Regions from separate parts of the Arthrobacter ginsengisoli genome, predicted to be linked through region 2. Evidence: riboswitches for the same ligand, from Rfam matches in the RefSeq annotation. Region 2 holds a riboswitch; each other region holds the start of a gene.
What was found. A riboswitch is a leader RNA that binds a small molecule or an ion and turns the genes downstream of it on or off. The one in region 2 is predicted to bind S-adenosylmethionine.
Positions count from the first base shown of each region.

Region 1: another riboswitch for S-adenosylmethionine. It lies ahead of J2X01_RS13905 (DUF1737 domain-containing protein); the one in region 2 lies ahead of J2X01_RS11505 (aminotransferase class V-fold PLP-dependent enzyme).
Region 3: another riboswitch for S-adenosylmethionine. It lies ahead of J2X01_RS03215 (bifunctional o-acetylhomoserine/o-acetylserine sulfhydrylase); the one in region 2 lies ahead of J2X01_RS11505 (aminotransferase class V-fold PLP-dependent enzyme).

Region 1 covers NZ_JAVDVQ010000011.1:115,532-118,793, forward strand. Annotated here, with positions in the region: gene cls (cardiolipin synthase) at 1-432, opposite strand, end outside; gene J2X01_RS13900 (aminodeoxychorismate lyase) at 526-1,482, shown strand; SAM riboswitch class IV at 1,567-1,681, shown strand; gene J2X01_RS13905 (DUF1737 domain-containing protein) at 1,776-2,003, shown strand; gene J2X01_RS13910 (rhodanese-like domain-containing protein) at 2,000-2,419, shown strand; gene J2X01_RS13915 (O-succinylhomoserine sulfhydrylase) at 2,420-3,262, shown strand, end outside.
Region 2 covers NZ_JAVDVQ010000008.1:142,234-145,495, reverse strand. Annotated here, with positions in the region: gene J2X01_RS11510 (class I SAM-dependent methyltransferase) at 1-280, opposite strand, end outside; gene J2X01_RS11505 (aminotransferase class V-fold PLP-dependent enzyme) at 376-1,797, opposite strand; SAM riboswitch class IV at 1,832-1,945, opposite strand; gene hisN (histidinol-phosphatase) at 2,037-2,849, opposite strand; gene rsgA (ribosome small subunit-dependent GTPase A) at 2,953-3,262, opposite strand, start outside.
Region 3 covers NZ_JAVDVQ010000002.1:248,719-251,980, reverse strand. Annotated here, with positions in the region: gene J2X01_RS03215 (bifunctional o-acetylhomoserine/o-acetylserine sulfhydrylase) at 15-1,331, opposite strand; SAM riboswitch class IV at 1,396-1,511, opposite strand; gene J2X01_RS03210 (VOC family protein) at 1,711-2,349, shown strand; gene J2X01_RS03205 (CPBP family intramembrane glutamic endopeptidase) at 2,462-3,235, opposite strand.

The DNA.
Region 1 (3,262 bases), on a different contig from region 2:
CTCACGGACGGCGGCGGCCATTGCCTTGATCGAGTCCGGGTAGCCGGGCAGGAGCTCGACGTGGTTGCCGTCCACCATCGGCAGCGAGCCCAGGGTCTTGTTCAGCTCGGCCGCGGAGGCCACCCATTCCGGGCCGTCGTAGCGGCTTTCCACCATCGCCAGTTCGGAGGTGCCGGCGCGCACCCGGGTGTTGACGGCGTCCTGCTGCGCCCGCCGCTTGCGGGAGAGCCGGAAGTTGCCAAACAGCAGGAACAGGACCAGGCCCAGGGCCGGGACGAAGAAGATGATCAAAAGCCAGGCCATGGCGGTGGTGGGGCGGCGGTTTCCGGGGATGATGCCGAGGGCCAGCACACGGATCGCGAGGTCAACCACGGTCAGAATCAGGATCACCCAGGACGGAAGCGATTCCGCCAGCGAAAATGGCCACAGCACAGGCGAACCCCTCAAGCTCCAGACCCGCGGAACAGTTCCGGAACGGGCACCCGTCAAATCCTAACCCGCGGCACGCCGCACTAAGCTGAAGCCATGACTTCTCCTGCCGCCGCGCCCGTACCGGTGCTGGTCTTCCTCGATCCCGCCTTCCACGACGGCCGGCTGGCCGACGCCACCAAGCCGCAGCTGATGGCGACGGACCAGGGTGCCACCCGCGGGGACGGTGTCTTCGAATCGCTGCTGGCCGTGGGCGGGAGCCCCCGCAAGCTCCAGGCGCACCTGAACCGGCTGGCCGGGTCCGCCCGGCTGCTGGAACTGGACATCCCGGCGGAGGAAGCCTGGCGCCGGGCGATCACGACGGCGGTCAGCGAATACCGGCGCGGGCACGTGCCGGGCGCCGCGACCAGCGATGACGACGAGCTCGTCGTCAAGCTCCTCGTGACCCGTGGCGTGGAAGGGGCGGCCACACCCACCTGCTGGGTCCAGGCCTCGGCCCCCGGACCGGCCGGCAGGCGGCAGCGCGAAACGGGAGTCGACGTCATCCTGCTGGACCGCGGCTACGACAGCGAAGTCGGGGAACGGGCCCCGTGGCTGCTGATGGGCGCCAAGACACTCTCCTATGCCGTCAACATGGCCGCACTCCGCTACGCGCATGCCCAGGGCGCAGACGACGTCATCTTCACCTCCGCGGACGGCCGCGTGCTGGAGGGCCCGACGTCGACCGTTTTGCTCGCGCACCTGGAGACGTCCGACGACGGGAGCGGCGGGGTCCGTACTGTTCGGCGGCTCATTACCCCCCAGCTCGACAGCGGGATCCTGCCCGGCACCTCGCAGGGTGCCCTGTTCGCCGCGGCCAAGGCCGCCGGCTGGGAGCTGGGCTACGGCCCGCTGGAGCCCCGGGACCTGTACGACGCCGACGCGGTCTGGCTGATCTCCAGCATCCGGCTGCTGGCGCCCGTCAATCACATCGACGGCAAGGAGATCGGCACCCCGGAGCTGCGCCGGCAACTCACGGCGGAGCTCAACGCGCTCTACGCCACGATCGAGTAACCACCCGCGTTGCCTGGCGGAGCGTTACTTAGCATGACGGCTGCTGCTCTGCGGGCCGGCGTCCCAGGTGTTACGTTTTTTGTGAGTAATGAGACCCGGCGCCAAGCCCTGACTGGCCGGTCGGCAACCCTCCCTTTCGCGGCGGGGTGCCTCAGGTGAATACTCGGCATATCGACCATTCGAGCTGCAAGCGTGAAAGAAGGAGATCCGTCGTGCCTGACGCGTCCGCCCCCGCTGTCCCCGTTACAGCGCCAGTCCCGTCCCTCGTAACCCCCGGTGCCGCCGAGGAGAAACTGGCGTACCGCCTGTTCACCGGCCCCGATGACCGCGCCTTCTGCGAGCGCGTCTCGGCCGCCCTGGCCGACGGCTATGTGCTGCACGGCAGCCCGGCCGCGACGTTCAACGGCAGCAGCGTCATCGTGTCCCAGGCCGTTGTCCTGCCGGCAGCCATCGCCAGCGCCGATGCCGCCGTCGCTAACGCAGTGGATGACCTTGAGTTCGACGGCGAGGGCCACGCGTGAGCTACGCCGGGGACCTCAGCCCGCACGAGGCCTGGGCGAAGCTTGCGGAGGGCGCCATCCTGGTGGACGTCCGCACCGAGGGCGAATGGGCCCACATCGGCATCCCGGACACCACATCCGCGGGCGGCAAGCGGAACGATCCGCTCTTCATCCAGTGGAATCTTGCCGGCGGCATCCCCAACGCGCGGTTCGTTGAACAGCTGAAACTCCAAGTCCCCGAAGGGGACGGCACCGAGCTGGTGTTCCTGTGCCGTTCGGGCGCAAGGTCCATCGCCGCAGCGACCGCCGCGACGGAGGCCGGATTCACCTCCTTCAACGTCCTGGAAGGCTTTGAAGGCGAACCGGACCGGTACGGCGAACGCACTGTCAACGGGTGGAAGAACCGCGGCCTGCCCGCCAACCCCGGGAAGCACTAAGTGGGCTTCAACCCTGACGCCGCCGGCTGGGGCGCCGACACCCAGGCGGTCCGCGGCGGGCTGGACCGCACCGGCTTCCAGGAAACGTCCGAGCCGATCTTCCTGAACTCCGGTTTCGTGTACGAATCCGCGGCCGCCGCGGAGCGCGCCTTCACCGGCGAGGACGAGCGGTTCGTGTACTCCCGCTACGGCAACCCCTCGGTGGCCACTTTCCAGGAACGGCTCCGGCTGCTCGAAGGCACCGAGGCCTGCTTTGCGACCGCCTCAGGCATGTCCGCGGTCTTCACCGCGCTCGGCGCCCTGCTGGCCGCCGGCGACCGGGTGGTCGCGGCCCGTTCGCTGTTCGGTTCGTGCTTCGTAATCCTCAACGAGATCCTTCCCCGCTGGGGTGTGGAGACGGTCTTCGTGGACGGCCCGGACCTGGCGCAGTGGCGGTCTGCGCTCTCGGAACCGACGACGGCAGTCTTCTTCGAGTCGCCGTCGAACCCGATGCAGGAAATCGTGGACGTCGCGGCCGTGAGCGAACTGGCGCACGCGGCCGGGGCGAGCGTCGTCGTCGACAATGTCTTTGCCACTCCCCTGCTGCAGCGCTGCGGGGAGCTCGGCGCGGATGTGATCGTGTATTCCGGGACCAAACACATCGACGGCCAGGGCCGCGTGCTCGGCGGCGCGATCCTGGGCACCAGGGAGTTCATCGAGGGCCCGGTCAAGCAGCTTATGCGACACACCGGCCCCGCGCTCTCGGCCTTCAACGCGTGGGTGCTGACCAAGGGGCTGGAGACCATGGCCCTGCGGGTGAACCACGCCTCCGCCTCGGCGCTGCGGCTGGCCGAATGGCTCGAG
Region 2 (3,262 bases):
CGGCGGCGACGCCGGGAAGTGCCCGGCGCAGCTGTGCCAGCATGTCGGCGGACGGATCCACCGCCACCGTGTGCAGGCCGCGCTCAAGCAGCAGCGCGGTGAACTTCCCGGTTCCCGCGCCGAGATCCGCGGCGTCCTTCGCGCCGGCGGGGATCAGCCAGTCGGCTGAGTCGCCCAGGTAGCCCGGGCGGACGCGTTCGTAGTGTTCCCCGCCGTCCTGGAAGCTCTGCCCAAGTTCCCGGCGCCGCTCCTGGTACAGTTTGGGGCCGCCGCGTGCCACGTGTGATCTCCTTCGGCAGGTCCGGATGGGTACCTCTCGAATTTACCGCACGCGGCACGGTCGGTGTTTCCAAGGGTCGTGCAGCCGCCGCCCTGTCAGTCCAGCGTGCAGGGGGCGGCGCCGGCGGTGCCCGGTGTGTTGGGCGCCCAGTGCGGGTAGCTGCGGGTGTCGTTGGCCGGCACCCAACGTCCGGCATCCACCACGTAGTCCCAACCGAGGCCGGTCTGGCGCAGTTCCCGGATCCCGGCGAGCAGCCGCTCGGCGTCCTCCAGCCGGGAACCCAGGCCGAAGCTGGCCCGGAGCGAGCCGGCCGGCAGACCGAGCCGCCGGAGCAGGGGGTGCGCGCAGAAGCGGCCGTCACGCAGTCCGATGCCGTGTTCTGCCGACAGGTACGCCGCCACGAGGCCGGCGTCGTAGCCTTCGAGCGAGAAGTTGACGACGCCGATCGTCCCGGTGCCCGCGGGTGCATCGAAGGAAGCGCTGTCCGAGAAGATCTGGTGGACCCTGACGCCGTCGAGCCGGCTGAGGCCTTCGACGAGGAAGGACCGGATGGCGTTTTCGTGCGCGTGCCACTGTTCCACGTCCAGATCGGCGATCACCTGCGTGGCGCGGGCCAGCGTGGCTGCGCCGAGGACATTCGGGGAGCCGCCCTCGTGCCGGGCCGGACCGGTGGTCCAGCTGACCGCATCGACCCGGGCGTCCTGCACGGCTCCGCCGCCGGCCAGGTGCGGTGTGCCGGCGTCGAGCCAGTCGGGACGGCCGATCAGCACACCGGCGCCGAAGGGTGCGTAGAGCTTGTGCCCCGAAAAGGCGAGATAGTCGACGTCGTCCGCGGCGATGTCGATCCGCCGGTGCGGGGCAAGCTGCGCGGCGTCGACGACGATCCGGGCGCCATATTCGTGCGCCAGGGCGGCCAGTGCCCGGATCGGCAGGATCTCGCCGGTGACGTTGGAAGCCCCGGTGACGGCCAGCAGGCTGACGCCGCCATAGGCGAGTTCCTTCCGGAGCAGTTCCAGTGTGCCGGCGAGCGTGGCGGCGGCGATGACACTGCGGTGCGGCACCTGCTGCCACGGCAGCAGGTTGGCGTGGTGTTCGATGTCGAGGTAGAGCACCTCACCGGTGTGCACGCCGTCGGCTTTGGGCAGGCAGCCGGCCAGCAGGTTCAGGGAATCGGTGGTGTTCCGGGTGAAGATCACGGCATCGTCCGGGCGGCCGCCCACGAAATCGCGGACAATCGTGCGGGCGTTCTCGTACACCGAGGTGCTGATCTGCGAGGCATAGCCGGCGCCGCGGTGGACGCTCGCATAGTACGGCAGGATCTCGTTGAGATAGGCCGAGACCACGGACAGGGCCGGGGCCGAGGCGCCATAGTCCAGGTTGGCGTACCGGACGTTGCCGCCCTGAATGAGCGGTGCCTGGATCTCGGCACCGGTCACCGCGGCCAGTGGCCGGCGGGCGACGGCGAACCGGGCATCAGAACCGGCGCCGGCAGTGGCAGGAAAAGTGACAGTTGTCATGGGACCTCGCTTGAAAAGGACCCCACATACCGGGGATCCGCGCTTGCCGGGTCCATTCCGGACCGGCCAGGTCGTCACCCGGGGCACCCCACCGCGAATGGAGGGTTGCCGGCCAGCAAACCGGGGTTTCGCGCTGGCACTCGTGACCTTTTTCGAGCCTAGGACATTCCCCGTTCCGGCGGGAAGGTGCGGGCCGAATATGAAGCTGTTTGTTACGCAGCCGCCGCCGGGAGCCGTTGCTACAGCAGGTCGTCCAGACCCGGGTTGAGGCGCTTGAGGACCTCCGAGTGCAGGATGGAGTTGGTGGCGAGGGCGTTGCCGCCGAAGGGGCCGTCTTCGCCTTCGAGCGAGGTGAAGCGTCCGCCGGCCTCCGTCACGATCGGGACCAGCGCGGCCATATCGTAGAGGTTCAGTTCGGGCTCGCAGGCGATGTCGACGGCGCCTTCGGCCACCAGGCAGTAGGACCAGAAGTCGCCGTAGGCCCGCGTGCGCCAGACCTCCTCGGTGAGGCCGAGGAATTCATCGAGGTTGCCGCGCTGCTTCCATCCGCCGAGGCTGGAGTAGGACAACGAGGCGTCCGAGAGCTGGGAGACGTTGGAGACCTTCAACCGGGTGGCGGCCGCCAGCGACCGGCCCATATAGGCTCCGGCGCCCTTGGCGGCCCACCAGCGTTTGCCCAGTGCCGGGGCGCTCACGACGCCAACGACCGGCTCGCCCTCGTCGACGAGGGCGATCAGGGTGGCCCAGACGGGGACGCCGCGGACGAAGTTCTTGGTCCCGTCGATCGGGTCGATGATCCAGCGGCGCGAGCCGTGGCCGGAACTGCCAAACTCCTCCCCGAGGACGGCGTCGCGCGGCCGGGAGCGGGACAGCTGGCCGCGGATGGCTTCCTCGGCTGACTTGTCGGCGTCCGTCACCGGGGTCAGGTCCGGCTTCGTCTCGATCCGAAGGTCGAGCGCCTTGAAGCGGCTCATGGTCTGGGAATCTACGGAATCTGCCAGGACATGGGCAAGGCGCAGGTCATCGTTGTAGCTCGAAGCGGGTTGACTCATGGTTCCAAACTACCGCCAAAGCGGACGGCGGGGCGGGAGGCCACGTTGCTGCGCCGCCGGATGCTGCCCGGCGCGGCCCCGGGCAGCGCTCCGGAAGGCACGCTCAGGAGACGGTGCCGAGTTCCTTGACGTCCTGGGCTTCCATCCGCGGGTCCGTCCCGAGCAGCCGGCGCAGTGAGCCAAGCCGGGCCGGCCCGGATTCGCCGGCATGGCCGGCGGCCACCCAGGCGTCCACGCCGCAGTTGACGGCGCTGGAATCGTGCTTGCAGCCCCGCTCGCAGTCGTCGGTTCCGGGCTCGAGGTCCGGAAAGGAGTGCAGGATCCGGTCGGGGTCCACATGGGCCAGGCCGAAGGAGCGAATGCCGGGGGTGTCGATGATCCAGCTGCCCGCGGGCGCATCGTTGACCTTAAGG
Region 3 (3,262 bases), on a different contig from region 2:
GGCGCCGGTGATGCTCAGGCGGTCTTGGCCGCGCGGAATCCGGCGTCAAGATCGGCAAGGATGTCGTCGATGTGCTCGAGGCCTACCGAGAGCCGCACGAGACCGGGGTTCACGCCGGCGACAGCCTGCTGCTCCGGGGAGAGCTGGCTGTGCGTGGTGGACGCCGGGTGGATGACCAGGGAGCGCACGTCGCCGATGTTGGCCACGTGCGAGTGCAGTTCCAGCGCGTCAACGAAGCGCTTTCCGGCCTCGGCTCCTCCGGCGATGTTGAAGGAAACGACGGCGCCGGTCCCCTTGGGCCCGTACTTGCGGCCGCGCTCGTACCAGGGGCTGGAGGGCAGCCCCGCGTAGGCGACGGATTCGACGTCGTCCCTGGCCTCCAGCCATTGCGCCACCCTGGTGGCGTTGGCGACGTGCCGCTCGACGCGCAGGCTCAGGGTTTCGATGCCCTGGGCGATGAGGAAGGCGTTGAACGGGGAGACCGCCGAGCCGAGGTCGCGCAGCAGCTGGACGCGGGCCTTGAGGATGTAGGAGAGATTGGCGCCGAGTGCACCGTCCGCGCCGAGGTCGCGGGCGTAGACGAGGCCGTTGTAGGTGGGGTCGGGGGTGTTGAAACCGGGGAAGCGCGCCGGGTCCTTGCCGAAATCGAAGTTGCCGGAGTCCACAATTACGCCCGCGATCGCCGCGCCGTGGCCGCCCAGGTACTTCGTGGCGGAGTGCACGACGATGTCCGCACCCCACTCGATGGGCCGGATCAGGTACGGGGTGGACAGCGTGTTGTCCACGATCAGCGGGACACCGGCCTCGTGCGCCACCTCCGAGATGCCCTCGATGTCCAGCACGTCCTGGCGGGGGTTGGAGACGACTTCACCGAAGAACAGTTTGGTGTTGGGCTGCACGGCGTCACGCCACTGCGCCAGGTTGTCAGGGTCCGCGACAAACGTGACGGAGATGCCGAACTTCTTCAGGGTGTGCGCCAGCAGGTTGTACGTACCGCCGTAGAGGCTGGGGCTGGCCACCACATGGTCGCCGGCCTCGGCGACGTTGAGGATCGCGAAGGTCTCCGCTGCCTGCCCGGAGCTCAGCAGCAGTGCCGCGAGTCCGCCTTCCAGGCTGGCCACCCGCTGTTCCACGGCGTCCTGGGTGGGGTTGCCGATCCGGGTGTAAATGGGAGCCAGTTCGGCCAGGGCGAAGCGGTTGGCGGCGCTTTCAGCGCTGGGGAAGACGAACGACGTCGTCTGGTAGATGGGCAGCGAGCGGGCGCCGGTGGCGCTGTCCGGCTCCTGGCCGGCATGGATCTGGCGGGTTTCGAAGGACCAGGCATTGGACATCGGGACACTCCTGACGGGACTGGGCACAGGCACACCCGGAGCTGCTTGGCCCGGGTCGGCACTGGCGCCGCGCTTGCCCTCCGGCGGGCGCCGGAAGGCCAGGTCTTCACCCGGGGCACCCCACCGCGATACGAGGGTTGCCGGCCAGCAAGCCGGGGCTCTGCGCTGGCACTCATGACCTGCGATCAGTCTAGGAAGCGGTGCAGGGCTGTGAATAGCTTTGTGACGAAGATGAAGTTGGACGGCCGGGAGCGGGCCGGCGCCGGGTCACGCCGTTGACGAGGAAAAATTCCCCTGTCGGAACCGTGGAACGAGACATCCCATCACGGTAAGGACACCCTAAGCTGAGAGCCGCATCACAAAGTGCCAAGATGATGGCATGCGCATGGATCACGTCTCTTACGCCTGTGAACAAGATGGCCTCGCTGCCACCACCAAACGAATTGCGTCTGCCCTCGGCGTCGAAGCCGTGAAGGGCGGAGTACACCCCCGATTCGGGACCCGCAACATGATTATCCCGCTCGCGGGCCACAAGTACCTCGAGGTCGTGGAGGTCCTGAACCACCCGGCCTCGGACAAGGCACCCTTCGGCCAGGCCGTCCGCGCCCGGTCCGAAGCCGGCGGCGGCTGGATGGGCTGGTGCGTCGAAGTGGACGACCTGGCCCCGTTCGAGGAGCGGCTCGGCCGCGCTGCCGTCAACGGCAACCGCAAGTTCCCCGACGGCCGCGAACTGGTCTGGAAGCAGATCGGAATCCTTGGGCTCATCGCCGATCCCCAGGTCCCGTACATGCTCAAGTGGGAAGGCGATCCGGAACTCCACCCGTCGAAGGCCTACGAGAGCAACGTCAAGATGTCTGCCCTCACGATCGCAGGCTCCGCAGAACGCGTCACCGAATGGCTCGGTGTGCCGGTCGAAAAGCCGCTGGAAGACGTGGCCGTGAACTGGCTCGCTCCCCGCGGGACCCCCGGCATCCTCTCCGTCACGTTCGAGACCACCACCGGAGCCGTCACCATCTGACGATTCACCGCCCAACACTTCGGCCGCCATCAGCGGGTGCCAATGACGTCACCCACCGATGGCGGCCGAAACTTTTTAACGCCTGCCGGCCGGCCGCATCGGCCGCACCGGCTCAGCCCAGGCCGATGGCCTTGCCGAAGAGGCTGAAGCCGACGAACGCCACGATATCCAGCACGGCGTGGGCGATCACCAGCGGCATCAGGCGCCGGGTCCGGGTGTAGGCCAGCGCGAAGATGACGCCCATGATGGCGTTTCCGATGAACGGACCGAAGCCCTGGTAGAGGTGGTAGCTGCCGCGCAGCATGGCACTCGTGAAGATGGCCAGCGGCAGGCTCCAGCCAAATTTACCGAGGCGGTCCAGCAGGTAGCCGACCACAATCACTTCCTCCACGATCCCATGCCGGATGGCGGAGAGGACCAGCACCGGCACCGTCCACCAGTACGCGTCCAGTGCGCTGGGGATGATCGCCGTCGTGATGCCGAGCGTCCGGCCGGCGGCGTAGAGGCCGAGCGAGGGGATTCCGATCAGCGCCGCCAGGCCGAACCCCTGGAGCAGGTCCCTGCCGGGGCGGGCAAAATTGAGCCCCAGTTTCTGGAACGCCGTGACGGGCCGGCCGGACACTCCGGCTGGCCGGTGTTCGGTCAGGAAATACAGCGCAAGGACTACCGGCACGAGGGCGAAGAAGATATCCAGCAGCTGGTAGGTGAGATCAAAGTATTCCCGGGGGCTTTGCGACCGGTTCAGCGTGGACGTGCCCTCCGCCAGCGGCGCCCGGGTCATCTTGTCCAGCAGCTGGACGACCGAGTACACAGCGGACTGCCCCAGGGACAGGCCCAGGACAATCCAGACTTCCAGCTTCAGGCGGCGGCGGGCGGGAACGAGCATGTTCCTATCTTGCCCGGAGTTGCCGCT